Regions from separate parts of the Amycolatopsis sp. cmx-11-51 genome, predicted to be linked through region 2. Evidence: riboswitches for the same ligand, from Rfam matches in the RefSeq annotation. Region 2 holds a riboswitch; the other holds the start of a gene.
The links. Region 2 has a riboswitch for S-adenosylmethionine ahead of ACM6LU_RS14135 (aminotransferase class V-fold PLP-dependent enzyme). Riboswitches for the same ligand answer to the same signal wherever they lie in the genome.
Positions count from the first base shown of each region.

Region 1 (4,895 bases), on a different contig from region 2:
GCTTCGGCTCGGGGAACCCGGGCCACGTGCTCGTAGAAGACGGCGATCGAGTTGTATCCGAAGAGGTCTCGGACACCGCGTGACTCGATCTCGGCCAGGATCTGGCCGACTTCGGCGACCAGGCGTCGCCCTTCGCGTAGCCGTGTCTGCAACTCGTCGAGAAGCAGATCGGCGTCACCTTCCGGCAGATTCAGCGGGAAGGCCTTGGGAATGTTTGTGCTGGTCATCCCTCGATTGTCGAGGTTGAGTCGAACGAATGCACGGTATCGATCGGGTGCACGTTGATCACGCTCCGGCGATGTGAACCTGCACCGATCACCCTGGCGTATGACACGGGTCAGCTGGGAGAATCCGTGAGGATGGCGCGAGCGAGTTGCGGCCAAGCGGAGGCTGGCGCTGTCCTCGGGGCCGACTGGGGCTGGGGTGGTCGTCCACCGGCCAATCGCGGCTTACGAAGGCTGGCTACGATCGTCGAGTGACTGAATTGCTCGGGCCTGCGGAGATCAGGGCGCTGGCGGCCGAGCTGGACGTACGGCCGACCAAGAAGCTCGGCCAGAATTTCGTGCACGATCCCAACACGGTGCGCCGGATCGTCGACATTTCGGCAGTCGGCGAAGGTGACGTCGTGCTGGAAGTCGGGCCGGGGCTTGGCTCGCTGACACTCGGGCTGCTCGCGACCGGTGCCGAGGTCGTCGCGGTCGAAATAGACCCCGTACTGGCCGGGCGGCTCCCGAACACCGTGGCCGAACGCGGTGGGGCCGAAAGGCTGACGGTTGTCGGAGCGGACGCTCTACGGATCACGGTGGACGACCTGCCTCAACGGCCGACGGCGCTCGTCGCGAATCTGCCGTACAACGTCGCCGTTCCTGTTGTGCTGCATCTGCTCGCCGAGCTGCCCTCGTTGACCAGTGGTCTCGTAATGGTCCAGACCGAAGTCGCCGACCGGATGGCGGCCGGCCCTGGCAGTCGGACTTACGGAGTGCCCAGCGTCAAGCTCGCGTGGTACGGGAAGACACGTAAGGTCGCCGCGGTACCTCGCTCGGTGTTCTGGCCTGTTCCGAACGTGGATTCAGCCCTCGTCGCTTTCGAGCGAGGCGAAGTGGTGTCGTCCGTGGAGAGGAAGCGGCTGTTCGCCGTGGTCGATGCCGCTTTCTCGCAGCGGCGAAAAACGCTGCGGGCGGCTTTGGCGTCATGGGCCGGTTCCGCCGAACGTGCGGGGGAGTTGCTCGAAAAGGCGGGTATCGACCCCAAGACCCGCGGTGAACAGTTGGATGTTCACCAGTTCGCCCGTATCGCGGCAGCGACTGACTGATCGCCGTCGCAGGTGTGACCGGCGCCGCGCGGGCGAGTCTCGGCTGAGGTCAGCACGACAGCGTAAATCCTCTTCTCGATCCGTCTGGTCCAACCTGTCTTAGCAGGCAGCGGCCTGACGCGATCCTGAGACCTCAGCCGTGGTCTCAGGATGCGGACAGCAAATCCTGTATTATGGACACGACCAGACGTGTGATCTGCGCCTACGCGCTTGCTTTCATCTAGTGGGATCGGTTTTACTCAGTGAGCCATCCCGAGCGACTGAGAGACCTGGCTCGCCGAAGTCGCAGCAACCACCCTCAACAGGGCAGGTGCTACCGCCAGGACCGATGGAGGCTGTGCCTAATGAACAGGGTCACCCACCCGCTCCTGCTGACCAGGCGACGCGTCGTCGATGAAGGTCGCCGCACGGTAAGTGCGTGTCGACGCTCCACCGTTACTGCCTGAGTCTTTCCCTTACCTCTGAAGCCCGTCCGTTCTGGACGGTCACTCGGTGACGGTTGGCGCGCTCGAAAGAAGCAGCGCCCCCTTTGCATGGAGCCCTTCGTGATCACTGTCGAAAACCTGTCCAAGTCCTTTCCCCTCAACGGAAATCCCGTCGTCGCCCTGCGCGATGTCAGCGTGGACATCCAAGCAGGCTCGTTGTTCGGAGTCGTCGGTCCGGCCGGCTCCGGCAAGTCGACCCTCGCTCGTTGCATCGGACTTCAGGAGCGCCCGGACCGGGGCGTGGTCCGCCTCGACGGCCTGAACACCGGGACCCTTGACGGCCGCCGCCTGCGGGAGATCCGTCGGCAGGTCGGTGTCGTGAGCACCAAGCCGGAGTTGCTCGCCGAGCGCACCATCGCCGGCAACATCGCGTCGCCGCTCGAACAGCTCGGCCTCGACGGGCCGCAGCGCCGTAACCGGGTCGGCAACCTGCTCGATCTGGTCGGACTCACCCCGCGAGCGGGGCAGCGGCCGGGTGATCTGACCGAGGGGCAGCTGCGCCGAGTGGCCATCGCCAAGGCTCTGGCAGCCGGGCCGTCCGTGCTCTTGGCTGACGACCCGACCGCCGGTGTGCAGCCCGAAGAGTCCGGCGCGGTCCTGACCGTGCTCGACCGCGCGCGCGCCGAGCTCGGAGTCACCGTGCTGCTCACCACTCCTGATGCCGGTGTGGTCCGCCGTGTCTGCGACGACGTCGCGGTTCTTGAGGCTGGGGCGATCATCGAACGTGGAACCGTGCTCGACCTGGTCTCCGACCCGACCAGCCGGACCGCGCAGGCGCTGCTGCCCTCGATCGAGACCGGACGGGCGCAGACGTCGAAGTACGACCGCGCGGTGGACGTCGTGCTTGTCGGTTTCGCATCGGTCGGTGCGCTGCTGCCTGAGGCCGCCGGTCGCTTCGACGTCGAACTCGCCACCATCGGGGGCGGCCTGACCCGGATCGGCGACACGCCGGTCGGCAGGTTCCGTCTCGGTGTGCGCGGTGAGCGCGCGGATGCCGCGCTCGCCTGGATCGCCGAACGCGGTGGCCACGTGACCCACCCGGTCCGCGGGCCGCAGGGCGTCGCTGCCTGACTCCTCCACGACCGGGCCGCTCAGGACGAAATCCGTCCAGGGCGGCCCTTTCGTGTCTGACTCGTCCTGTTCTCTTTTCTCCTGGTGGCAGCACAAGTGGAGCGGCCACGTAGGCTTGACTCGTGCTCGCCGTCGTACCGCCCCCAGTAACCGTCAGGGTTCCCGCCAAGGTCAACCTGCACCTGTCGGTCGGTGACGTACGCCCGGACGGCTACCACGAGCTGGTGACCGTTTTCCAGGCGCTTTCTCTCACTGACGAGGTGACCGTGGCGGTCACCGAGGACCCGGGCGTCGAGGTCTATGGCGAAGGAGAAGGTTCCGTACCGACCGGGGCCAACAACCTCGCGTGGAAGGCGGCGCAGGCGCTGGCGGCCCACGTCGGCAAGGCCGACGGCGAGTCCAAGGTCCGAGTGGTGCTTCGCAAAGGCATCCCCGTAGCCGGCGGGATGGCCGGGGGCAGCGCTGACGCGGCCGCGACCCTGGTGGGGCTCGCGTCACTTTGGAAGCTCGACATCTCCCGAGACGAACTGGCGGGTATCGCCGCCAAGCTCGGGAGCGATGTTCCTTTCGCCCTTTACGGTGGGACAGCGTTGGGTACCGGCCGAGGCGAGCAACTGGTGCCGGTGTTGTCGAGGCACACGTTCCATTGGGTTCTGGCGTTCGATCAGCGTGGTCTTTCGACCCCTCGGGTGTTCGGAGAACTGGACAGGTTGCGTGAAGAGGGCAGTCCGCCTCGGATCGGTTCGCATACTCCGGTGGTCGAGGCGCTGGCGTCCGGTGACCCGCGGCAGCTGGCACTGCTTCTCGGCAATGACCTGCAGGCGGCCGCCGTCTCGTTGCGTCCCGGGCTGCGTCGCACGTTGCGGGCGGGAGTCAACGCGGGTGCGCTCGCCGGCACCGTGTCCGGGTCTGGGCCGACCTGCGCTTTTCTGTGCGCGGATGCCCAGTCTGCAGTCGAGGTCGCCGCGGAGCTGTCCGGTGCGGGGGTCTGTCGCACGGTGCGTGTCGCACACGGGCCGGTTCCCGGCGCCAAGCTGGTAGGCGGAGACGATGCGCCGCGGCCGGCTCCGCCTCGAGTACACGCGTGAGGATGTCCGAAATGGACGTCGACTAATTCGTTGTGGTGCAAGCTTTTTGGAAAGGATCGGCTGAGGCATGGCCAACTTGGTCAACCTGGAGTCGGTGAGCAAGTCCTTCGGGGTGCGCCCGCTGCTCGACGGTGTTTCGCTCGGCGTTGCGGAGGGGCAGCGCATTGGCGTCGTCGGTCTCAACGGGGGCGGGAAGACGACGCTGCTGGAGGTCCTCGCGGGGATCAGCGAGCCGGATACGGGACGGGTGAGTCAAGTCCGTGGCTTGCGGATGGCCGTGGTCACCCAGCGAACCGAACTCCCGGTCGGCAGCACAGTCGGAGACGTCGTGCTGGAGCGCTACGGCGCCGAACATGAGTGGGCCGCTGACGCGCGGGTCAGGTCCATTATGGATGGTCTGGGGATCACTGCTCTCGGTGTCGAAACGTCGACGGCGAACCTGTCCGGTGGCGAACGCCGCCGTGTCGCATTGGCGGCGGCTCTCACCGGTGAACTCGACCTCGTGGTCCTCGACGAGCCTACCAACCATCTCGACGTCGAAGGTGTGCGCTGGCTCGCGGATCACCTGCTCAACCGCAGGATCGCGGTCGTGGTCGTCACCCACGACCGGTGGTTCCTCGACACGGTCGCGAGCGTGACCTGGGAGGTCTCCAACGGTCGCGTCGAGCAGTACGAAGGTGGGTACGCGGACTGGATCTTCGCCCGGGCCGAGCGGGCGAGGCTCGCGGCGACGGCCGAGGAGAAGCGGCAGAACCTGGCCCGCAAGGAGCTCGCGTGGCTGCGTCGCGGTCCGCAGGCCAGGACTTCGAAGCCGCGCTACCGCGTCGAGGCGGCGGAGGCACTGATCTCCGACGTGCCGGAGCCACGTGATTCAGTCGAGCTGCAGGCGTTCGCCCGCCGACGGCTGGGGAAAACCGTGCTGGAGGTCGAGGACGCAAC
Region 1 covers NZ_JADNQO010000006.1:258,687-263,581, forward strand. Annotated here, with positions in the region: gene ACM6LU_RS22955 (DUF222 domain-containing protein) at 1-227, opposite strand, end outside; gene rsmA (16S rRNA (adenine(1518)-N(6)/adenine(1519)-N(6))-dimethyltransferase RsmA) at 476-1,312, shown strand; SAM riboswitch class I at 1,557-1,647, shown strand; gene ACM6LU_RS22965 (methionine ABC transporter ATP-binding protein) at 1,858-2,868, shown strand; gene ACM6LU_RS22970 (4-(cytidine 5'-diphospho)-2-C-methyl-D-erythritol kinase) at 2,991-3,956, shown strand; gene ACM6LU_RS22975 (ATP-binding cassette domain-containing protein) at 4,024-4,895, shown strand, end outside.
Region 1: another riboswitch for S-adenosylmethionine. It lies ahead of ACM6LU_RS22965 (methionine ABC transporter ATP-binding protein); the one in region 2 lies ahead of ACM6LU_RS14135 (aminotransferase class V-fold PLP-dependent enzyme).

Region 2 (4,895 bases):
GGAATTCGAAGCTGCCGCACCGGTCGGACACACTGTCCTTCGCCGAAGGGCTCGGCTGGCTCGCGCAGATCGGGCTGTTCGTGCTGCTCGGCCTGTTCGCATCGCCGAGCAGGATCTTCGAGAGCCTGGTCCAGGGCCTGGTCGCGGGCGCGGTCGTGCTGTTGCTCGCCCGGCCGCTGTCAGTGGTGCTGTCGGCACTGCCGTTCAAGATCCCGTGGCGAGAACAGGTGTTCCTGTCCTGGGCGGGGTTACGCGGGGCGGTCCCGATCGTGCTCGCACTGATCCCGCTGTCGTCCGGCGTGCCCGGCGCGCAGGAGCTGGTCGACGCGGTGTTCGTGCTGGTCATCGTGCTGACCCTGCTTCAGGGGGCGACGCTGACCCCGCTCGCGAGAGTGCTCGGGCTGGCTCAGCACACCGAAGCGCACGAAATCGACGTCGACTCCGCGCCACTCGATGAGATGGGTGCCGAACTCCTGCAGGTCCGGATCAACTCCGGGTCGAAGATGCACGGCGTCTACCTGGCCGAACTGCGGCTTCCGGTCGGGGCGACGATCAGCCTGCTCGTCCGGGACGGCACCGGCTTCACGCCGAACAAGAACACCCGGCTCCAGGAACGCGATCAGTTACTCGTCGTGACCACCTCCGACGCGCGTGACGCGGCCGAACGACGGCTCCGTGCCGTCGACCGGGCCGGTCGCCTCGCCAGGTGGAAGGGCGAATCCGGCCAATAGGTCACGAACCGGCACCAGCTGTTCGTCGGTTGATCTCAGAAACTTCTTCCTCTTCGTCCCCCTTTGGACTACCTTTCCCGCAATTGACTCCATCGAATGGGTGAGTGTCACGGGTTAAGGAGTACGCAAGGTGACGAAACTTCCTGCACGGTTCGCCGTTCTGGGGGCTGCGGCTGCACTCGTCGGGGTGGTTCTCTCCGCTCCGGTAGCCTCCGCGGCCGGCGCGTTTCCCGCGTTCGGATTGCCGTTCGACACGGGTCAGTCGGTCTACTCGGCGGGAATTCACTCGGACAACGGCACCTCCGGCGTGAAAAACGCCATCGACTTCAGTCCTGGGAACAAGACCGTGCGTGCGCCGCTGGCGGGCACCGTCCGAGTTCAGCACTGCGACGGGGGCGACTGGGTGACCATCGACCACGCGAGTGGCTGGCGGACCGGGTACTACCACATGGAGGACATTTCGGTCACCGACGGCCAGCGGGTCGTCCCGGGCGACGCCCTCGGCCTGACCGGAAACGCGCTGCCCTGTGGTGGCCGCAGTACCGGCGCCCACGTGCACTTCACCCTGTGGACCCTGCCCACAGCCACCGTCAAGGGTGGCGACTCGCGCGACTTCGGTGTCGGCGCTGGCAACTGGAACGGCGTGTCCTACGACGAGCTCTCGACCAAGGTCGCCGACGCCCACGGCGAGGCCGTCGACCGCAAGATCTTCGGCGGCTGGCAGTTCACCGCGGGCACCGATCAGTACTCGGGTACGGCGACCGAGGTCTCGTCCCGTTCGACCATTCCCCTGCCCGGCCGATTCCGCGTCTGACCTCCCGCAATCAGTCCTCTAGTTGCGGTAATTGCGCGCGCAACTACCGCAACTAGAGGACTAATTGCGGGGGTTCTCCTCGGTTGCGGAATGCGTGACCGGCGTCTCACCATGCGGGCAAGGGGTGGCTTGATCGCCGGTGCATCGGCTAACTTCGTTCGTAGGTCACGAGTGTCAGCGTCAAGCCCCGGCTAGCTGGCCGGCAACCCTCCTTCCGCGGTGGGGTGCCCCGGGTGAGGACCTGGCTCGTCGCGTGGTGCGACGGGCAAGCGCGGGATCCTCGTCGGGATCCCCTGGCCCGGAGGATGACGATGACACTCGCTCTCGAACGCACCAGCACCCCCGCCACTGTCGCGGAAACCGTTGTCACACACGAAATCCCGACGGTCGCGTGCGCCGATCTGCGGGTCCCGCTGGTCACCGGGGGCGACATCGGGTACGCCAACCTCGATCACGCGGCGAGCGCTCCCTGTCTGGACAAGGTGCGTGACGCGGTCGACGAATTCCTGCCCTGGTACGCCAGCGTCCACCGCGGCGCCGGATTCGCGTCGCAGGTCTCCACCAAGCTTTACGAGCGCACGCGGGGAATCCTGCGGAACTTCGTCGACGCGCGGTCGACCGACACCGTCGTGTTCACCCGCAACACCACCGATTCCTTCAACCTTCTCGCGCGCAGCCTGCCGAAGCACACGTCGGTCGTCGTGTTCGACACCGACCACCACGCCGCGCTGCTGCCGTGGAAGGGTCCGAACGTCCGCCGGATCGAGACGCCCCGCACCCGCCTCGCCGCGGTGTCCGCGGTGGACGAAGCGCTCGCCGACTGCCCGCAGGGCCCGCGGCTGGTCGTCATCACCGGCGCGTCCAACGTGACCGGGGAACTGTTGCCGGTCAAGGAGATCGCCGCCGTCGCGCGACGGCATGGCGCCCGGATCGCGCTCGACGCCGCGCAGCTCGCGCCGCACCGCAAGATCTCCGTGCGCAAACTGGACGTCGACTACATCGCGCTGTCTGGCCACAAGCTGTACGCGCCTTTCGGTGCCGGTGCGCTGATCGGCCGCGCCGACTGGCTGCGTGCCGCCCAGCCGTACCTCGCCGGTGGCGGCGCGACGAAGCTCGTCACCCGCGACTCCGAAGACTTCGGCGTGGTCTGGAACGCCGGCGCCGAGCGGCACGAAGCCGGTTCCCCCAACACCGTCGGCGTCTACGCGCTCGGTGTCGCCTGCGAGACGCTTTCCGGGAACTGGGACGCGATCGTCGCCCACGAAGACGAACTGCTGACGCGGCTGCGGCGTGGGCTCGCCGCCATCCCCGGTTTCGCCGAACTGCGGCTGTTCGACGCACCGGTCGACCGGGTCGGCACGCTCAGCTTCGTCGTCGACGGCTTCGAACCGGGCTGGCTCGCCGCGGTCCTGTCCGCGGAGTACGGCATCGGCGTGCGGGACGGCGCGTTCTGCGCGCACGTCGCCACCAAGCGGCTGATCTCCGCCGCCGGTTCGACCGGCCAGCAGGCCGTCCGGGTCAGCCTTGGCCTCGGCAGCACCACCGAACATGTGGACCGGGTCGTCCTGGCGCTGCGTCAGATCGTCGCCCGCGGCGCCCGCTGGCAGTACGAGAAGCCGGAGGGCCGCTGGGTGCCGGAGAACGATCCGCGGGAGCTGCCCCCGTTCTGCGCCTGACCCACTACCCTCACCCCGCATGGGGAACGAGCGACCGCGTTACTGGTTTCCGCTGGCGTTGCTGGGATTCGCACAGCTGATCGTGGTGGCGCTGGCCGGGGATCCGCGCCGCTCCGGGGGCTGGATGGGCTACCCGCCCCGCGGCGAACAGGGTTACTACCAGAACCTGTACGGCGTGGAGATGAGCCGGGAGGCCGCGTCCGCCGTCTCGGTCGTCGGCATGAGCCGGCTGGACAACTGGCTGTTCGCCGTGCTCGCGGTCTACCTCGGCACGGTGCTGTTCTATGCCTGGCGGACGAAGCCCGTGCGGTGGTGGAGGATCCTCGCGATCGCCCTCGGCGGCCTGGTCGCCATCGTGCTGGCGGATCTGGTCGGCTACTGGGAACTCGACATGGACGGCGACGCGCGGAGCGCGGTCCTGCTGACACTGGGGCTGATCCTGCTCGCCTGGCTGGACCGCAGCGTGCTGGTGCTGGTCGTGGCCGCGGCGTTCGTGCTCTGCGCGGTGGTGCTCGCCCAAGGACAGCTCGCGTTGGTGCTGTCGTCGCTGGTCGCGCTGGCCGGGGCGTTCACGGCGCTGCTGAGCAGGCCGAAGACGGCCGCCGAGGAGACCTGAGCACGCTCAGTGGACAATGGGTGAGTGAGTACTGAGCCCGAAACCGCGCCACCGTCGCCGCCGCTGCCCAAGAAGCGCGTCGCCGTGGTGTTCGTCGTCGCCGCGGTGCTGTGGGGGATCGACCTCCTCACCAAGCAGATCGCCGTGTCCACGCTGGAGGGCAAGCAGCCGGTCGAGTTCCTCGGCGGGCTGGTGTACTTCCAGCTCGTGCGCAACCCCGGCGCCGCCTTCTCGATGGCGACCGGGCTGACCTGGGTGCTCGCGCTGGTCGCGGCCGCGGTCGTGGTCGCCATCAGCTGGCTGGCGCGGCGGCTGCGCTCGGTCGGCTGGGCGATCGGCCTCGGCCTCGTGCTGGCGGGCGCGCTCGGCAACCTGACCGACCGGATCTTCCGCGCGCCGGGCCCGCTGCAGGGCCACGTGGTCGACATGATCTCCGCGTTCGCGCCGAACGGGCAGGGCTGGGCGATCTTCAACGTCGCCGACTCCGCGATCTGCGTCGGCGGAGTGCTCATCGTGACTCTTTCCTTGCTAGGCAAGGACTACGACGGATCGTCTACAAAGGACAAGAAGAAAGCGGCAACCGAATGAGCGCGCGTATGCTGCCCGTTCCCGACGGGCTCGACGGAATGCGTGTCGACGCGGGTCTGGCGAAACTACTGGGACTTTCCCGCACGGTCGTGGCGGAACTGGCCGAATCCGGCGAGATCCTGCTCGACGGCAGGCCCGCCGGGAAGTCGGACCGGCTGGCCGCCGGTGGACTGCTCGAAGTGACCCTTCCCGATCCGGCTTCGCCCATCGAGGTCGTCGCGGAACACGTCGACGGCATGAAGATCCTGCACGACGACGATGACATCGTGGTGATCTCGAAGCCGGTCGGCGTCGCCGTGCATCCGAGCCCCGGCTGGACCGGGCCGACCGTCGTCGGCGGGCTCGCCGCCACCGGACTGCGGATCGCGACCTCGGGCGCGGCCGAACGCCAGGGTGTCGTGCACCGGCTGGACGCAGGCACCACCGGCGTGATGGTCGTGGCCAAGAGCGAGCACGCGTACACCGTGCTG
Region 2 covers NZ_JADNQO010000003.1:154,257-159,151, forward strand. Annotated here, with positions in the region: gene ACM6LU_RS14125 (potassium/proton antiporter) at 1-731, shown strand, start outside; gene ACM6LU_RS14130 (M23 family metallopeptidase) at 862-1,545, shown strand; SAM riboswitch class IV at 1,709-1,823, shown strand; gene ACM6LU_RS14135 (aminotransferase class V-fold PLP-dependent enzyme) at 1,857-3,221, shown strand; gene ACM6LU_RS14140 (hypothetical protein) at 3,241-3,837, shown strand; gene lspA (signal peptidase II) at 3,862-4,425, shown strand; gene ACM6LU_RS14150 (RluA family pseudouridine synthase) at 4,422-4,895, shown strand, end outside.